2 regions of the Pseudomonas berkeleyensis genome follow, and region 2 is predicted to be linked to the other one. Evidence: predicted binding sites of a transcription regulator. Region 2 holds the regulator's gene; the other holds the start of a gene.
The links. Region 2 encodes FliA, which starts transcription of late flagellar genes. Its sites were predicted from a motif close to CTAAAGTTTNNNNNNNNNNNGCCGNTAA; they were not measured.
Positions count from the first base shown of each region.

Region 1: HS968_RS23280 (methyl-accepting chemotaxis protein) is a predicted target of FliA. The motif match lies at 3,771-3,798, and genes of this name have one in related genera.

Region 1 covers NZ_CP059139.1:4,992,491-5,000,395, forward strand. Annotated here, with positions in the region: gene HS968_RS23265 (threonine aldolase family protein) at 1-808, shown strand, start outside; gene gbcB (glycine-betaine demethylase subunit GbcB) at 890-1,993, opposite strand; gene gbcA (glycine-betaine demethylase subunit GbcA) at 2,307-3,599, shown strand; gene HS968_RS23280 (methyl-accepting chemotaxis protein) at 3,854-5,497, shown strand; gene HS968_RS23285 (helix-turn-helix transcriptional regulator) at 5,710-6,777, shown strand; gene HS968_RS23290 (P-loop NTPase family protein) at 6,793-7,476, shown strand; gene HS968_RS23295 (hypothetical protein) at 7,451-7,905, shown strand, end outside.
Region 2 covers NZ_CP059139.1:2,146,906-2,154,810, reverse strand. Annotated here, with positions in the region: gene HS968_RS10070 (chemotaxis protein CheA) at 1-466, opposite strand, end outside; gene HS968_RS10065 (protein phosphatase CheZ) at 479-1,267, opposite strand; gene HS968_RS10060 (chemotaxis response regulator CheY) at 1,287-1,661, opposite strand; gene fliA (RNA polymerase sigma factor FliA) at 1,770-2,516, opposite strand; gene fleN (flagellar synthesis regulator FleN) at 2,513-3,343, opposite strand; gene flhF (flagellar biosynthesis protein FlhF) at 3,435-4,745, opposite strand; gene flhA (flagellar biosynthesis protein FlhA) at 4,757-6,880, opposite strand; gene flhB (flagellar biosynthesis protein FlhB) at 7,151-7,905, opposite strand, start outside.

The sequences.
Region 1 (7,905 bases), 2.8 Mb from region 2:
CTACCACAGCGTGATCTGCTCGGAGACCGCCCACGTCGAGACCGACGAGTGCGGTGCACCGGAATTCTTCTCCAACGGTTCCAAATTGCTGCTGGCCAAGACCGAGAACGGCAAGCTGACCCCGCAGGCGATCCGCGAAATCGCCCTCAAGCGCCAGGACATCCACTACCCGAAACCACGCGTAGTCACCCTCACCCAGGCCACCGAGGTCGGTACCGTGTACCGTCCGGAAGAAGTTCGCGCCATCAGCCAGGTCTGCGAAGAGCTGGGCCTGCACCTGCATATGGACGGTGCGCGCTTCTCCAATGCCTGCGCCTTCCTCGGCTGTAGCCCGGCCGATCTGACCTGGAAGGCCGGCGTCGACGTGCTGTGCTTCGGCGGCACCAAGAACGGCATGGCCGTCGGTGAGGCCATCGTATTCTTCAACAAGGATCTGGCCGAAGACTTCGACTATCGCTGCAAGCAGGCCGGCCAGCTGGCGTCGAAAATGCGTTACCTGTCCGCGCCCTGGGTTGGCATCCTGCAGAACGATGTCTGGCTCAACTACGCCAACCATGCCAACCACTGCGCGCAGTTGCTGGCCAACCTGGTGGCGGACGTGCCGGGCGTCAGCCTGATGTTCCCGGTAGAAGCCAACGGCGTGTTCCTGCAACTGTCGGAGCCGGCCATCGCCGCCCTGACCGCCCGCGGCTGGCGCTTCTACACCTTCATCGGTGCCGGTGGCGCGCGCTTCATGTGTAGCTGGGATACCGACGAAGCGCGTGTGCGTCAGTTGGCAGCCGATATCCGCGAGGTGATGAGCGCCTGACCCACAGCATAGGGCTCCATGGAAGGAGCTCTAGCCGCGACGTACCCCGGATTCAATCCGGGGAAACAGATCCCATGGCGATCAATAATCGATCGCTACATCCCCTTTTGGCACGCTGCAGCACGACAGGATGTAGCCCTCGGCCACATCCTCGTCGGTGATGCCGCCGTTGTGCTCCATCTCCACCTCGCCAGCGGTTTTCATCACCTTGCAGGTGCCGCAAATGCCCATGCCACAGGCCTTGGGAATATGCAGGCCAAGTTTGGCGGCGGCTGCGTGCACGGTCTCGCCGGGCACCACGCGGATGCTCTTGCCGGTGCTGGTGAATTCCACCTGATTGAGTTCACCAATCGGGACTTCCGGTGCGTCAGCAGCCTCGGCGGCCAGCTCCTTGACCTCGGCACGAATCTCCGGCGGCGTCGGGCCGAACGCCTCTTCGTGATAACGCGCCATGTCGTAGCCGGCGGCTTCGAGCAGGCGCTTGACCGCGCTCATGTAGGGCGTCGGACCGCAGCAGAAGATTTCCCGATCCAAGTAGTCCGGCGCGATCAACTCCAGCATCGGCTTGTTCAGATAGCCGCGATAGCCCGCCCAGGCTTCGCCCAGACCATGCTTCTCACAGATCACGTGCAAGCTGAAGTTATTGATACGCGCCGCCATGTGTTCCAGCTCGCGCTGGTAGATGATGTCCTTCGGCGAACGGGCGCTGTGCACGAAGACCATGTCGACATTGGCGTTGGTGTCGTAGAACCAGCGCGCCATCGACATCACTGGCGTGATGCCGACCCCACCGGAGAGGAACAGCACTTTGTCGGACGGGAAGTCGATGGCGTTGAACAGCCCGACCGGACCGTGCACCGGCACCTCGTCGCCTTCCTTGAGGTTGTCGTGCAGCCAGTTCGATACCTTGCCACCCGGCACCCGCTTGATGGTGATGGAAAAGCTGTAGGGCACCGAAGGCGAACTGGAAATTGTGTAGGAACGCATGATCGGCTGGCCGTCGATCTCCAGTTCCAGGGTGACGAACTGCCCCGGCTTGAAGAAGAACAGCACTGGCTGATCGGCCATGAAGCAGAAGGTGCGCACATCCCAGGTTTCCTGGATCACCTTGACGCAACGCACCAGGTGGCGGCCGTTGGTCCAGGTCTGAGTGGTAACCGGGTTGAGGAAGGCGTTGGTGGTCATGAACGGCTCTCCACGCGGCCGGATATCGGCCCATATGTCACGGATTGTGCGAAAGGCAGCTGCTCGTCATTTATCTGCCAGCGACATCCGCATGCTTATCGCGACCTGCCTGATAGCACGGGGCCTGACGCGTCGGAAACGCATTCGGCCATGTCGCCCATGGATAAGGTTTGCCCCTCTGCCGGCTCCACACTCCGCCTCACCAAGCATGCTCGCCCATTGCAGGCGACAGCGAACGATCGAGACCTTGCGGCACAACCGTAACAGCCACTTTTTCCGGCAGGCGCACAGCGCCCGCCAATGAGGAGCCACCATGGACTGCACCCAAAACCTGAGCCTGGGCGACCCGCTGGAGCCCGTCCGCAAGGCCACTGCGCAGATGCTGCATGAACGCGACCATACGTTCTCGCTGCCGCAGCCCTTCTACAACGACGAGCGCCTGTTCCAGGTCGACATGCAAGAGATCTTCCATAAGGAATGGCTGATCGCCGGCATGACCTGCGAGATCCCGGCCAAGGGCAACTTCCTCACCCTGCAGATCGGCGACAACCCGATCCTGGTCATCCGTGGCGCCGAAGGCCAGATTCACGCCTTCCACAACGTCTGCCGCCACCGCGGCTCGCGCCTGTGCGTCTCCGACAAGGGCAAAGTGGCCAAGTTGGTCTGCCCCTACCACCAGTGGACCTATGAGCTGGACGGCCGCCTGCTGTTCGCCGGCACCGAAATGGGCGCCGACTTCGACCTCAAGGACTACAGCCTGAAACCCGTGCAGTGCAAGACCGCTGGCGGCTTCATCTTCATCAGCCTGGCGGAAAACCCGCCGGCCATCGACGAGTTCCTCGCGACCCTGGCTCACTACATGGAGCCGTACGACATGGAGAACACCAAGGTCGCGGTGCAGAGCACCATGCACGAGAAGGCCAACTGGAAACTGGTGATCGAGAACAACCGCGAGTGCTACCACTGCAACGGCTCGCACCCGGAGCTGCTCAACACCCTGCTGGAATGGGACGACGTCACCGACCCGCGTGCCAGCCAGGCGTTCAAGGATCAGGTCGCCGAGTGCACCACCCGCTGGGATAGGGACAAGATCCCCTACGCCCACGCCAGCTTCGGCCTGCGTAACCGCATCGTGCGCATGCCGCTGCTCAAAGGCACCGTATCCATGACCATGGACGGTAAGCAGGGCAGCAAGAAGTTGATGGGCCGCATCACCGACCCGGATCTAGGCTCGATGCGCATCCTGCACCTGCCGCACTCGTGGAACCACTGCATGGGCGATCACCTGATCAACTTCACCGTGTGGCCGATCAGCGCCCAGGAGACGATCGTCATCACCAAGTGGCTGGTACACAAGGATGCGGTGGAGGGCGTTGACTATGATGTGGCGCGCCTGCGCCAGGTGTGGGATGCCACCAACGATCAGGATCGCCGTCTGGGCGAGGAAAACCAGCGTGGTATCAACTCTACCGCCTACCAGCCTGGCCCGTACTCCAAGACCTACGAGTTCGGCGTGATCAACTTCCTCGACTGGTACAGCGAGCGCATGCTCAACAACCTCGACGACACCCCGGCACAAGCGCTGCGCCAGGTAGCGGGCGAGTAATGACGCTCAGCCTGCTGCTGGTGATCGGGCTGGCAGCCTACGGCCTGCTGGCCTGTCGCCCCACCGGGCAGTGAAGAAAGCCCCGCCGCTCATCGAGCGCCGGGGCTTTTTCATGACCATTGCAGCCACAGGGAGGCAGCAAGAATTCTCTCGCGACATGGCCACTCGCCATTCAAGTTGTGTCAGATTGTTCCGAAACAATGATGGGGCTGTCGCAAGAACGGCCAGACACTTCTCTAGATGGAACTGACTTCATGCTGTCGCCGCGCTCCCTGAGCTTGCAGACGAAGATTCTGCTGGCTTTCACTCTGGTCAACCTGATTAGCATCGCCACCTTCATCAGCTACGCCCAGTATGTGAAATCCCAGGACATTCGCGCGCAGATGGACAACCGCCTGCGCGCAGCGGCCCATGCGGTACCGCGCCTACTTGGCAATGACTATCTGGAACGCGCGCGTACGACCGACGGCCTGCGGGACGGCGAGTACATGGCACAGGTGCGCAACCTGGGCCAGTACGTTCAGGAAGTCGACCTGAAGTTCGCCTACACCATGATGGTCGACGCCTCCGGCAAGGTGTTCTACCTGTCCGATGCCGCCAGCGAGCAGGAGCTCGCCGGCGGCATCTACGGCGAGCACCTGGAGCAATACACCGATGCCAGCCCCGCGGTGATACAGGCTGCACGCAGTGGCCAGGCACAGTTCGATGAATACACCGACAGCTACGGCACCTTCCGCTCGATCTTCCTACCGATGCGCACCGCCAGCGGACAGCCCTATGTAGTGGGCGTGGACGTCACGCTCACCAGCCTCGAGCAAGCCATCACCGACAGCCTGCACAGCCTGCTGCTGATCGGTGCCGTGACATTGGCTGTCGGCCTGCTGCTGTCCTGGCTGGCCACACGAATGCTGGTTCAGGCGATCCGCCAGCTCACTGGTCAGCTCAACCAGATCGCGCAGAACCGCGACCTGTCACGCCCCCTGGCAGTGACCAACAATGACGAACTCGGCCAGATGGGCACTCGTCTGTCCGGCCTGCTGCAGGATCTGCGACAAACCCTGTCCGGGGCGTTGGGCATGGCAGACAGCAACCAGCAACTGGCCGAGACATTCCTGCACCGAGCCGACGACATCACCCAACAGATCCAGCAGGCAGCCCAGCAACTGGCCGATGTCGACCAACACGGTCACTCGATCCAGCAGGCTGCTGGCGAATCCTCCAGCCATGCTGGCGCGGTGCGACAGAATCTGGAGCGCACCAGTACCGAACTGAGCCGCGCCCACCAGGAGCTGCAGAAGCTGATTGCCGACGTGCACGGCAGCACCCACTCCAGCATCGAGCTGGCCGGCGACCTCGACCGCCTCAGCCAGGAAGCGCAGCAGATCGGCCAGGTGCTGCAGATGATTGCCGGCATTTCCGAGCAGACCAACCTGCTGGCCCTCAACGCAGCCATCGAAGCCGCACGTGCGGGTGAGGCCGGCAGAGGCTTCGCCGTGGTCGCCGATGAAGTGCGCAAGCTGGCCAGCCAGACCCAGAGCGTACTGGCCGACGCGCACAAGGTGATCGATCAGGTCACCGGCGCCATCCGCCAGATCGCCCAACGCATGGGCAGCACCGCCGAGCGCTCGCGTGTCCTGGCAGGCAACGCCGACGAAGCCTTGGACGCCCTCGACACCCTGGTGCGGCAGATGGCCGAAGTGAACCTCAACGTCGAACAGGCGCTGACCAGCAGCGCGCACATCCAGCACGCCGTGGCCGACATGTCCGGGCGCCTGGGCGAGATGCGCAGTGCCTTCGAACACACCCGCCAGGACGTCGACGCGATCAACGACTCCGCCGCCGAACTGGGCAACACCGCACGCAACCTGAAAAGCGGGTTGGGTGTATTCAGAACCTGATTCGATGCTGCCAGAGGCACCCCGCCATACCGTCCTCACTCATGCGCGACACAGCTTGTCGCGCATGCCCTGCAAAATCAGCTAATCGCCAACCGATCCTTATCTGCCCCCTGGCAAAGCCAACTAGCACATAGCCATCAATCAGGGTTAAAGTGCCACTAGCATGACGCCGGATTACCGGCGAAAGGATCAATAAGACAAGGCCGTTGGTCATGCCAGAAGCAAAAGACACGCTGCTCAGACTCTTCAATCTGCTGCGTCTGATACCTGAGTTTCCCCGCTACCACAGCACCTCCACACTGCATGAAAAACTCTGCGAGCGTGGCTTCTCGGTCGACTTGCGCACAGTTCAGCGCGACCTGCAAAAACTCTCCACGCCCTTCAACCTACTGGTCAAAAACGAAGACGAAAAAGAGCACGGCGCCAAACACTGGTGCCACTCGCCAGACGCGCCCATCGATCTGCGCGACATGGAGCCCTCTACAGCGCTGGCACTGTACCTGGCCGAAAGCCACCTGCAAAACCTGCTGCCGCAAAGCGTCCTCGACCTGCTCGCACCGCAATTCAACAGGGCACGCAACAGCCTGAATAGCCACAGCGAAAACAGCCTCGCGCACTGGGCACAACGCGTGCGTGCCCTACCCAACAGCAAAGCCCTGTTGCCGGCCGAAATCGACAACACCGTCTGGCAACACGCCTCCAACGCCCTACTTGAAGGCAAGCAGTTACGCGTTCACTACCTGAGCCGCAGCAAGGGCGCTACCAAACCGCTGTTACTGCACCCAGCCGGCCTGATCTCGCGCCACTCCATCAGCTACCTGATCGCCAGCGTCGACGGCTACGACGACCTGCGCCAATTCGCCCTGCACCGCATCCAGCAGGCCGAAGCCTTAAGCGAGCCAGCACGCGAACGCCCTGACTTCGAGATCAGCCACTACATCCGCCAGGACCTCAACAGCGCAGCCCCCATCGAGCAGGTTGAACTGATCGCCGACGTCTCCCCGCAGATCGCCTGGTTACTCGGAGAAACCCCACTGAGCCCGGAACAAAGCCTGGAACCACTGGAAGGCAGCGACTGGCAACGCCTGCGCGCCAGGGTGCCGGATGATCAGGAGACGCTTTGGTGGGTGTTTGGGTTGGGGGAGAACGTGCGGGTGCTGGAGCCGAAAAGCTGGGTTGACACCATCCAGGGACGATTGGCCAAGCTAGAGCAGCTTTACACACCATACGCAATCTCTGAGCCCACCAGTGTTACCACTACAGCCAGCAACATAACCTAGATAAAGGCAAACATTATGCTTCCGTTCATCATCGCCGGGGTCGCATTAACCAGCCTAGCCGCTGCGGCAACCGCCTACTACAAACGCAGCGGAGACAAAGAAGACAAGCCTACTAAAGCATCCCTCGGAGATATCGCAATATGGGGCCAACAAGACGCAGGCAAGACCACATTCATTGCCTGTTTACGTGGAGCCCCTCCGACCTCTGACAAAAAAGAACAAACATCTTCTATCAGGCGCTATAGCAAATTTAAAGTTACCAGTCGCGACGGACAGCCCCATGAAATCCAGGAGCTGCTAGACATGCCCGCAGGAGATGACCGCCTAAATAACTGGCTAACCGAAATAGAGACCAGGAAGCACATTTTCTACATAATAACGCTGGCCAAATTTGACGATACAGAATATTTCCGCAAGGTCAGAACCGATATCGCACACACGGTGGAAAGACTGAAAATATCCAATAAAGAAAGTAAGCGCATCCATATAATTGGAGCACACTTGGATAACTCGAAATGGAAAGACTTCGAGCCCTCGCGTGTAAGAGAAAAAATCCTTCAGGACGACGGTATGCGCGAAATCCGGGAGCACCTCGGGAAGGTGGCCGGCTATTTTTATGCTGCCAACCTGCTAGATCCGAGCAGCGCTACTCGTTTGATTGAGGACATTATCGATGACTGCGCAGCACAACTGCCGTAACAACGTCTATTTGTATGCGCAGAGCCTGGATAACTCGGGAAAAAATCCATGTTTGAGCAGCAAGGATCCCGGCGAATACCGCGAATTAGAAACCGACGCACCAGAACGCGCTACGTTATTGCGAATCAATGATAGTCTGTCGAACTATGGCCGGCACTGGAGACTTGGTACCAGCAGCCTCGATTGCCGAATAGGTCATCACGGTGACTGCCTTATAACCGTAAGGCCTTTGACACGAGATCACAGCGGGCGCCTAGCCCCCGTCATTTTGATATTCAATATTTGGGACGATCAACGTCGGCTTGCCCCCGCCGCACTAGAGGACGGCAGCAAGCTGATGAGGCGTGAACTTTCTGCCGATCAATTGCACGACATTACTCGCCTAAAGCAGGTCATGCGCTGGCCGTCATTGTTAATAGCACTTCACAC
Region 2 (7,905 bases):
CAGCGACCGGCTCGGGCACTGCTACAGGCTCGGGCTCACGAGCAGGAGCCGGGGCTGCGGGAGCCGAGTCGGCGCCCGCCGGCTCGGCCAGGCGCGCCAATGCCGCCAGCAGTTCAGGAGTGGCTGGTGTCGGCTCGCGGCGCTCACGCACCTCGCCGAACATGCCATTGACAGCATCAAGAGCCTCGAGCACCACATCCATCAATTCCGAATCGACGCGACGCTCACCCTTGCGCAGGATGTCGAAGACGTTTTCGGCGATATGGCAGCACTCCACCAGCTCATTGAGCTGGAGGAAGCCCGCTCCGCCCTTGACGGTATGGAAACCGCGAAAGATGGCGTTGAGCAGGTTCATGTCGTCCGGTCGGCTTTCCAGCTCGACTAATTGTTCGGACAACTGTTCGAGAATCTCGCCGGCCTCTACCAGGAAATCCTGGAGGATCTCTTCATCGGCGCCGAAGCTCATATTGTGTGCTCCTTAGAACCCTAGGCTGGACAGCAGGTCGTCGACATCGTCCTGGCTGGAGGCAACGTCATCACGCTTATCGGCATGAATCTGCGGACCTTCACCCCGCGATGGCTCTTTTAATTTTTCCTGTTCGGTGCGCAGCACTTCATGGTCGTGCTGAATACCGGCAAAACGGTCGACCTGACTGGCCATCAACATCAGCTTGAGCAGGTTGCTTTCCACCTCGGTCACCAGTTGGGTGACACGCTTGATCACTTGCCCGGTCAGATCCTGATAGTCCTGTGCCAGCAAAATGTCGTTGAGGTGACTGGAAAGTTTGTTGCCATCACGCTCGCTGCGAGCGAGGAAAAGTTCGATGCGTTTGGCCAACTCACGAAAGCCATCGGCGCCCATTTCACGACGCATGAAACGGCCCCACTCGACGCTCAGACTCTGCGCCTCATCGCTCAGGTCATTGACCAGCGGCGCGCTCTGCTCCACCAGATCCATGGTGCGATTGGCAGCCTTCTCGGTCATGGTGACAACGTAATTCAGGCGTTCGGTGGCATCGGCGATCTGCGACAGCTCCTGGGCATGCGGCATACGCGGATCAAGCTGGAAATTGACAATGGCGTTGTGCAGCTCACGGGTCAGCTTGCCGACCTCGTGATACAGGCCACGATCACGAACCTTGTTGAGCTCATTAATCAGTTGTACCGCGGCGCCGAAGTTGCCTTGTTCGAGGCTATCGACCAGATCGCGGGCATTGCTTTTCAGGGTCGACTCAAGGTCACCCAGCGTGGAGTCATCGTGTTCCATAGCACCCTCGCGGCCGACATCAGCCGTTGACCCGCTCGAAGATCTTCTCGATCTTTTCCTTCAGCACCTGGGCGGTGAAGGGTTTGACCACATAGCCGTTCACACCAGCTTGGGCCGCCTCGATGATCTGATCGCGCTTGGCTTCGGCAGTCACCATCAACACCGGCAGGTGCTTCAGGCGTTCATCGGCGCGCACGGCACGCAGCAGGTCGATGCCGGTCATACCGGGCATGTTCCAGTCGGTCACCAAAAAATCGAAACTGCCGCTTTGCAACATCGGCAACGCCGAGGTGCCATCGTCGGCTTCTGCGGTGTTGGTGAAACCCAAGTCCCGCAAGAGGTTCTTGATGATCCGTCGCATCGTCGAGAAATCGTCAACGATGAGGATTTTCATGTTCTTGTCCAAGTCGACCTCCGTACAGTCCCAAACGTATTGCGCTCGCAACCACGTCCTTTAATCATGAAACCGTTAACAGGCCGTTTAAGCCTGCGAATACGCTGTTCAGCCAGCGCGCCATTCACTCAGCCGCGAACGCAGACGCGCTGCGCACTGGCTGTGCAACTGGCTGACGCGTGACTCGCTAACCCCCAGCACTTCGCCGATTTCTTTCAAGTTCAGTTCTTCGTCGTAATACAGCGCCAGCACGAGACGTTCACGCTCCGGCAAACCAGCGATGGCATCGGCCAAGGCCGCCTGGAAGCGTTCGTCTTCGAGGTCCCGCGAAGGTTCGAGGTGGGTGTGCCCGGCGTCTTCGTGCAGCCCGCCATGCTCGCCGTCCTGCAACAGGTCGTCGAAGCTGAACAGGCGGCTGCCCAAAGTGTCGCCAAGAATGCCGTAGTAATCCTCCAGACTCAATTGGAGTTCGGCCGCAACTTCGTGATCTTTAGCGTCACGCCCCGTTCTGGCCTCAACAACGCGAATCGCATCGCTGACCATACGGCTGTTGCGGTGTACCGAACGCGGTGCCCAATCGCCCTTGCGCACCTCGTCGAGCATGGCCCCACGGATACGGATACCGGCGAAAGTTTCGAAGCTGGCGCCCTTGCTGGAGTCGTATTTGCGCGAGGCTTCGAGCAGACCGATCATGCCGGCCTGGATCAGGTCATCGACCTGCACGCTGGCCGGCAGACGTGCCAGCAAGTGATAGGCAATCCGCTTGACCAGTGGCGCATAGCGCTCGATCAGCTGATGCTGGGAATCCTGCGCCTGAGCCTTGTTGTACATACGAAGTCCAGAGGCTGCTGTCATACGGCCGAGTCTGCAGTCGGTTGCTGCACCAGACGCTCGACGAAAAACTCCAGATGGCCACGGGGATTGGCCGGCAACGGCCAGGTGTCGACCTTCTGAGCTATCGCCTTGAACGCCAGAGCGCACTTGGATCGAGGGAAGGCTTCATAGACGGCGCGCTGTTTCTGCACGGCCTTGCGCACGCACTCATCGTAGGGCACGGCACCGACATACTGCAGGGCGACATCGAGGAAACGATCCGTCACCTTGGTCAGCTTAGCAAAGAGATTGCGCCCTTCCTGCGGGCTGTGGGCCATGTTGGCCAAAACGCGGAAGCGGCTGATGCCGTGGTCGCGATTGAGCAGCTTGATCAGCGCGTAGGCGTCGGTGATCGAGGTCGGCTCATCGCACACCACCACGAGAATTTCCTGCGCTGCGCGAACGAAACTGACCACCGCATCGCCAATACCGGCCGCGGTGTCGATCACCAGCACGTCGAGGTTCTCGCTGATGTCGCTAAACGCCTGGATCAGGCCAGCGTGCTGCATGGGCGTAAGGCTGACCATGCTCTGCGTACCGGACGCCGCCGGCACGATACGAACACCACCGGGCCCCTGCAGCAGCACGTCACGCAGATCGCATTCACCGGCGATCACATCGGCCAGGGTGCGTTTGGGCGTCAGTCCCAACAGAACGTCGACGTTGGCCAGGCCAAGGTCAGCGTCCATCAGCATCACCCGACGGCCGAGATCGGCCAGGGCCATGGACAGATTGACCGACACGTTGGTCTTGCCGACGCCACCTTTGCCGCCAGTCACCGCAATCACCTGTACGGGATGCATACCCATGTTATTTCTATACCTTGTCTAACTTCGACTTGACCCTGACAGGCCGTTCACTCTCGCCTACTCGGCAAAAGGATGCACGATTCTTATTGCCTCAACCGGCACGAGCCGGCTTCTGGTAGAGCCCGGCAAACATCTGCGCCATGGCATCTTCACTCGGTTCTTCGGCGGCCTGCAAACCTACTGCGCGACTGACCAGTTGATGACTGCGCGGCACCTGCAGATCGTCCGGAATACGCGGCCCGTCCGTGACATAGGCTACCGGCAGATGCTGGCCTATAGCCAGACCTAAAACCTCGCCCAGGCTCACCGCCTCGTCCAGTTTCGTCAGTATGCAGCCTGCCAGTCCACAACGCTTGTAACTATGGTAGGCCGCCTTGAGCACTTGGCTCTGACTTGTTGCCGCCAGAACCAGATAATTTTTCGCATTGATACGCGCCGACGCCAGGCTTTCCAGTTGCAGACGCAGTGCGGGATCGTTACCCGGCAGGCCTGCTGTGTCGACCAGCACCACACGTTTCTTCGCCAGCGGAGTCAGCGCCTGCAACAACGACTGACCAGGATCGACCTGAGTCACCGATACGCCCAGGATACGCCCCAGGGTCTTGAGTTGCTCCTGCGCGCCAATACGGTAACTGTCCATGCTCACCAGAGCGACCTGCTGCGCGCCGTACTTAAGCACGTAACGCGCGGCCAGCTTGGCCAGGGTGGTGGTCTTGCCCATACCGGCCGGACCGACCAGGGCAATCACCCCGCCCTCCTCCAGCGGCTCTACCTTCGGCGTTCTGATCGCGTGAGCCAGGTGCGCCAGCAGCATGCGCCAGGCCTGGCGCGGCTCAGCCACACCTGCCACCTTGCTCAGCAGCGCCTGCGACAGCTCGGCAGACAGACCCATGCGTTGCAGGCGGCGCCACAGATTAGCTTGTTGCGGACGGCGATTTTGCAGCTGGCCCCAGGCGATGGAGCCCAGTTGCACTTCGATCAGCTCACGCAGGCCGTGCAACTCGAAACGCATGGCATCCAGCGCACGGGGGTCGACGGCCGGCGTAGCAGGTACTGCGGCCTCGACCGGACGCTGCGGCTTGACCGGAGTGGCTGGCAGCTCGGGTGCCAGCAGAGATTCGTTGGCGAATAACTGGCGATCCTTGCCGGCGTCCTGCTCGGCACGGGTGGCGAGTTCGGCCTGGGCACTGGCGATGCGCGCCTGGGTCTTGCGCAGCTCGGCTTCCAGCGCCGGGTTCGGTCGCACCGGAGCCGGCGTCACCTGATAGTCCAGCGCGGCAGTCAGCTCGACACCACCGGCCACGCGGCGGTTGCCAATGATCGCAGCATCGGCACCCAGCTCGTCACGCACCAGTTTCATGGCGGTTCGCATATCGGCGGCGAAGAAGCGTTTGACCTGCATGACCCTTTACCTCAGTTCTGGCCCACAGTGGCGACTATGGTGACCTGCTTGTTGTCCGGAATTTCCTGGTAGGCCAGCACGTGCATGCTGGATACCGCCAACCGCGCGAAGCGCGACAACATCGCCCGGATCGGGCCGGCCACCAGCAGAATCACCGGCTTGCCGAGCATTTCCTGGCGCTGCGCCGCTTCCACCAGGGAACGCTGCAGCTTCTCGGCCATGCCCGGTTCCAGGAGGATGCCATCCTCACTGCCCTGACCGGCCTTCTGCAGACTATTGAGCAATATCTGTTCCAACCTCGGTTCGAGGGTGATCACAGGCAGCTCCGGCTCTAGTCCCACAATGCTTTGCACGATTGCACGGGCCAACGCCACCCGTACGGCGGCGACCATAGCGGCGGGATCTTGACTCTTCGGCGCCACGTTGGCGATGGCTTCGGCAATGGTGCGGATATCGCGCACCGGCACCTGCTCCTGCAACAGCGCTTGCAGCACCTTGAGCAGGGTCGACAGCGACACCAGGCCCGGCACCAGCTCTTCGGCCAGCTTCGGCGAGCTCTTGGCCAGCAATTGCATGAGCTGCTGCACTTCCTCATGCCCGAGCAGCTCGTGAGCGTGCTTGTGCAGGATCTGGTTGAGGTGGGTGGCAACCACGGTACTGGCGTCGACCACGGTATAGCCGAGCGACTGCGCCTGATCACGCTGAGTGGGGTCGATCCACACGGCCTCCAGACCGAACGCCGGATCCTTGGCGGCAATGCCATTGAGTGGGCCGAACACCTGACCGGGGTTGATCGCCAATTCACGATCCGGATAGACCTCGGCCTCGGCCACGCTGACGCCCATCAGCGTCAAACGGTAGGCGTTGGGCGCCAGGTCGAGGTTGTCGCGGATATGCACCGAGGGCATGAGAAAGCCCATCTCCTGCGACAACTTCTTGCGTACGCCCTTGATCCGCGCCAGCAGTTGCCCGCCCTGATTACGGTCGACCAGTGGGATAAGGCGATAGCCAACTTCCAGGCCGACCATGTCCACAGGCATGACGTCATCCCAACCCAGCTCCTTGACCTCCTGCGCCTTCTGCGCCGGAATCAGCTCCTGCTGACGCTGCACTTCCTGCTGCTCGACCTCTTGCGCCCTGCGCTTCTTGTTGGCGATCCAGTAGGCGCCACCTGCAGCGATCAGGCCCAGACCAATGAAGGAAACATGCGGCATGCCCGGCACCAGGCCCATGACGATCAGGATGATCGCCGCCACAGCCAGCGCACGCGGCGAAGCGAACATCTGCCGGTTGACCTGCTGGCCCATGTCTTCGGAGCTGGATACGCGAGTAACCATGATGGCTGCAGCGGTGGACAGCAGCAGCGAGGGAATCTGCGCGACCAGGCCGTCACCGATCACCAGCAGCGCGTAGATCTTGCTCGCGTCGGCAAAGCTAAGGCCATGCTGCAGCATGCCGATGGCCATGCCGCCGATCAGGGTAACGAACATGATCAGCAGGCCGGCGATGGCATCACCGCGAACGAATTTGCTGGCACCGTCCATGGAACCGTAGAAATCCGCTTCCTGAGCGACTTCGGAGCGACGTTTCTTGGCTTCGGCCTGGTCAATCAGACCGGCGTTCAGATCCGCGTCGATGGCCATCTGCTTGCCGGGCATGGCATCGAGGGTGAAACGCGCGCTGACTTCGGAAATCCGCCCGGCACCCTTGGTGACCACCACAAAGTTGATGATCACCAGGATGGCGAAGACCACCACACCGACCACGTAGTTACCGCCGATCACCACCTCGCCGAAGGCCTGGATTACCTTACCCGCGGCGTGCGGCCCCTCCTGACCGTGCAGCAGCACGACACGCGTGGAAGCGACGTTGAGCGCCAGGCGCAACAAGGTGGCGACCAGCAGGATGGTGGGGAATACGGCGAAGTCCAGCGGGCGCAGCGCGTAGACGGCGACCAGCAGCACGACGATGGACAAGGCGATGTTGAACGTGAACAGGGTGTCGAGCAGTAGCGGCGGCACCGGCAGCGTGACCATGCCCAGCAGCGCCAACAACAGCAGCGGGATGCCAAGGCTGCCCTGGCGCAGGCCGGCCAGGTTGCCACGAGCGTCCCCGATGATTTGCGAGCGGTTGATGTTGAATGCCACGTGACTACCCCAGCCAATTCAATCTTTTGACGCAGAGCTGCGCTTTACAGGGGTAATGGCAAGAAGCGTTCCAGAAACGCGGCGACAGGCTACAAGCCTCGATCTACAGGGTAAAAACGCCTGGTTCCGTAGGGCGCACCGGGCGGCGATCCGTTCGCGAAGCAGTACGCTGCTGGATTTGTGCCGCGCCCAGACACGGCGGACTGTTCGCTGGCGCTCCTGAGTCCGCCCTACGAGCGGTCGGCGTCCCGATCCGCCCTACGAATCGCGGCGCAGATCCGGCGGAATCGGCAGATCGGGCAACGGCCCTGGCCGCTTGCCCTTGCCGGCGCGGTACTGACGCAACTGGTAGACGTAGGCCAACACTTGCGCTACGGCGAGATACAGACCGGCCGGAATCTCCTGTTCGAGTTCCGTGGAGTAGTAAACCGCCCGGGCCAGAGCCGGCGACTCCAGCACCATGACCTGGTGCTCCTGAGCGATCTCGCGAATCTTCAGCGCCAGGAAGTCGCCACCCTTGGCCAGCAGCACCGGTGCGCCGCCATTGTCCGGATCGTACTTGAGCGCCACGGCGAAGTGGGTCGGGTTGGTGATCACCACGTCAGCCTGAGGTACGGCCTGCATCATGCGGCGCTCGGCCATCTCACGTTGCAACTGACGAATACGCCCTTTGACCTCCGGCTTACCTTCGGTGTCCTTGTACTCGTCGCGCACTTCCTGCTTGGTCATCTTCAGCTTGTTCTTGTGGCTCCACAGCTGGAACGGCACGTCCACCGCTGCGATCAGAATCAGCCCACACGACAGCCACAGCGCGCTCCAACCCACCACCTGCAAGCTATGCAGGATGGCGGGTTCCACCGGTTCATTGGCGATGGCGAGCAGATCGTCCTGATCCATCGACAGCACCAGCAAGGCCACAGCGAGGATCACCAGAAACTTGGCTAGAGCCTTGAGCAGCTCAACCAGCGCCTGCACCGAGAACATCCGCTTGAGCCCGGCCAGCGGGTTCATGC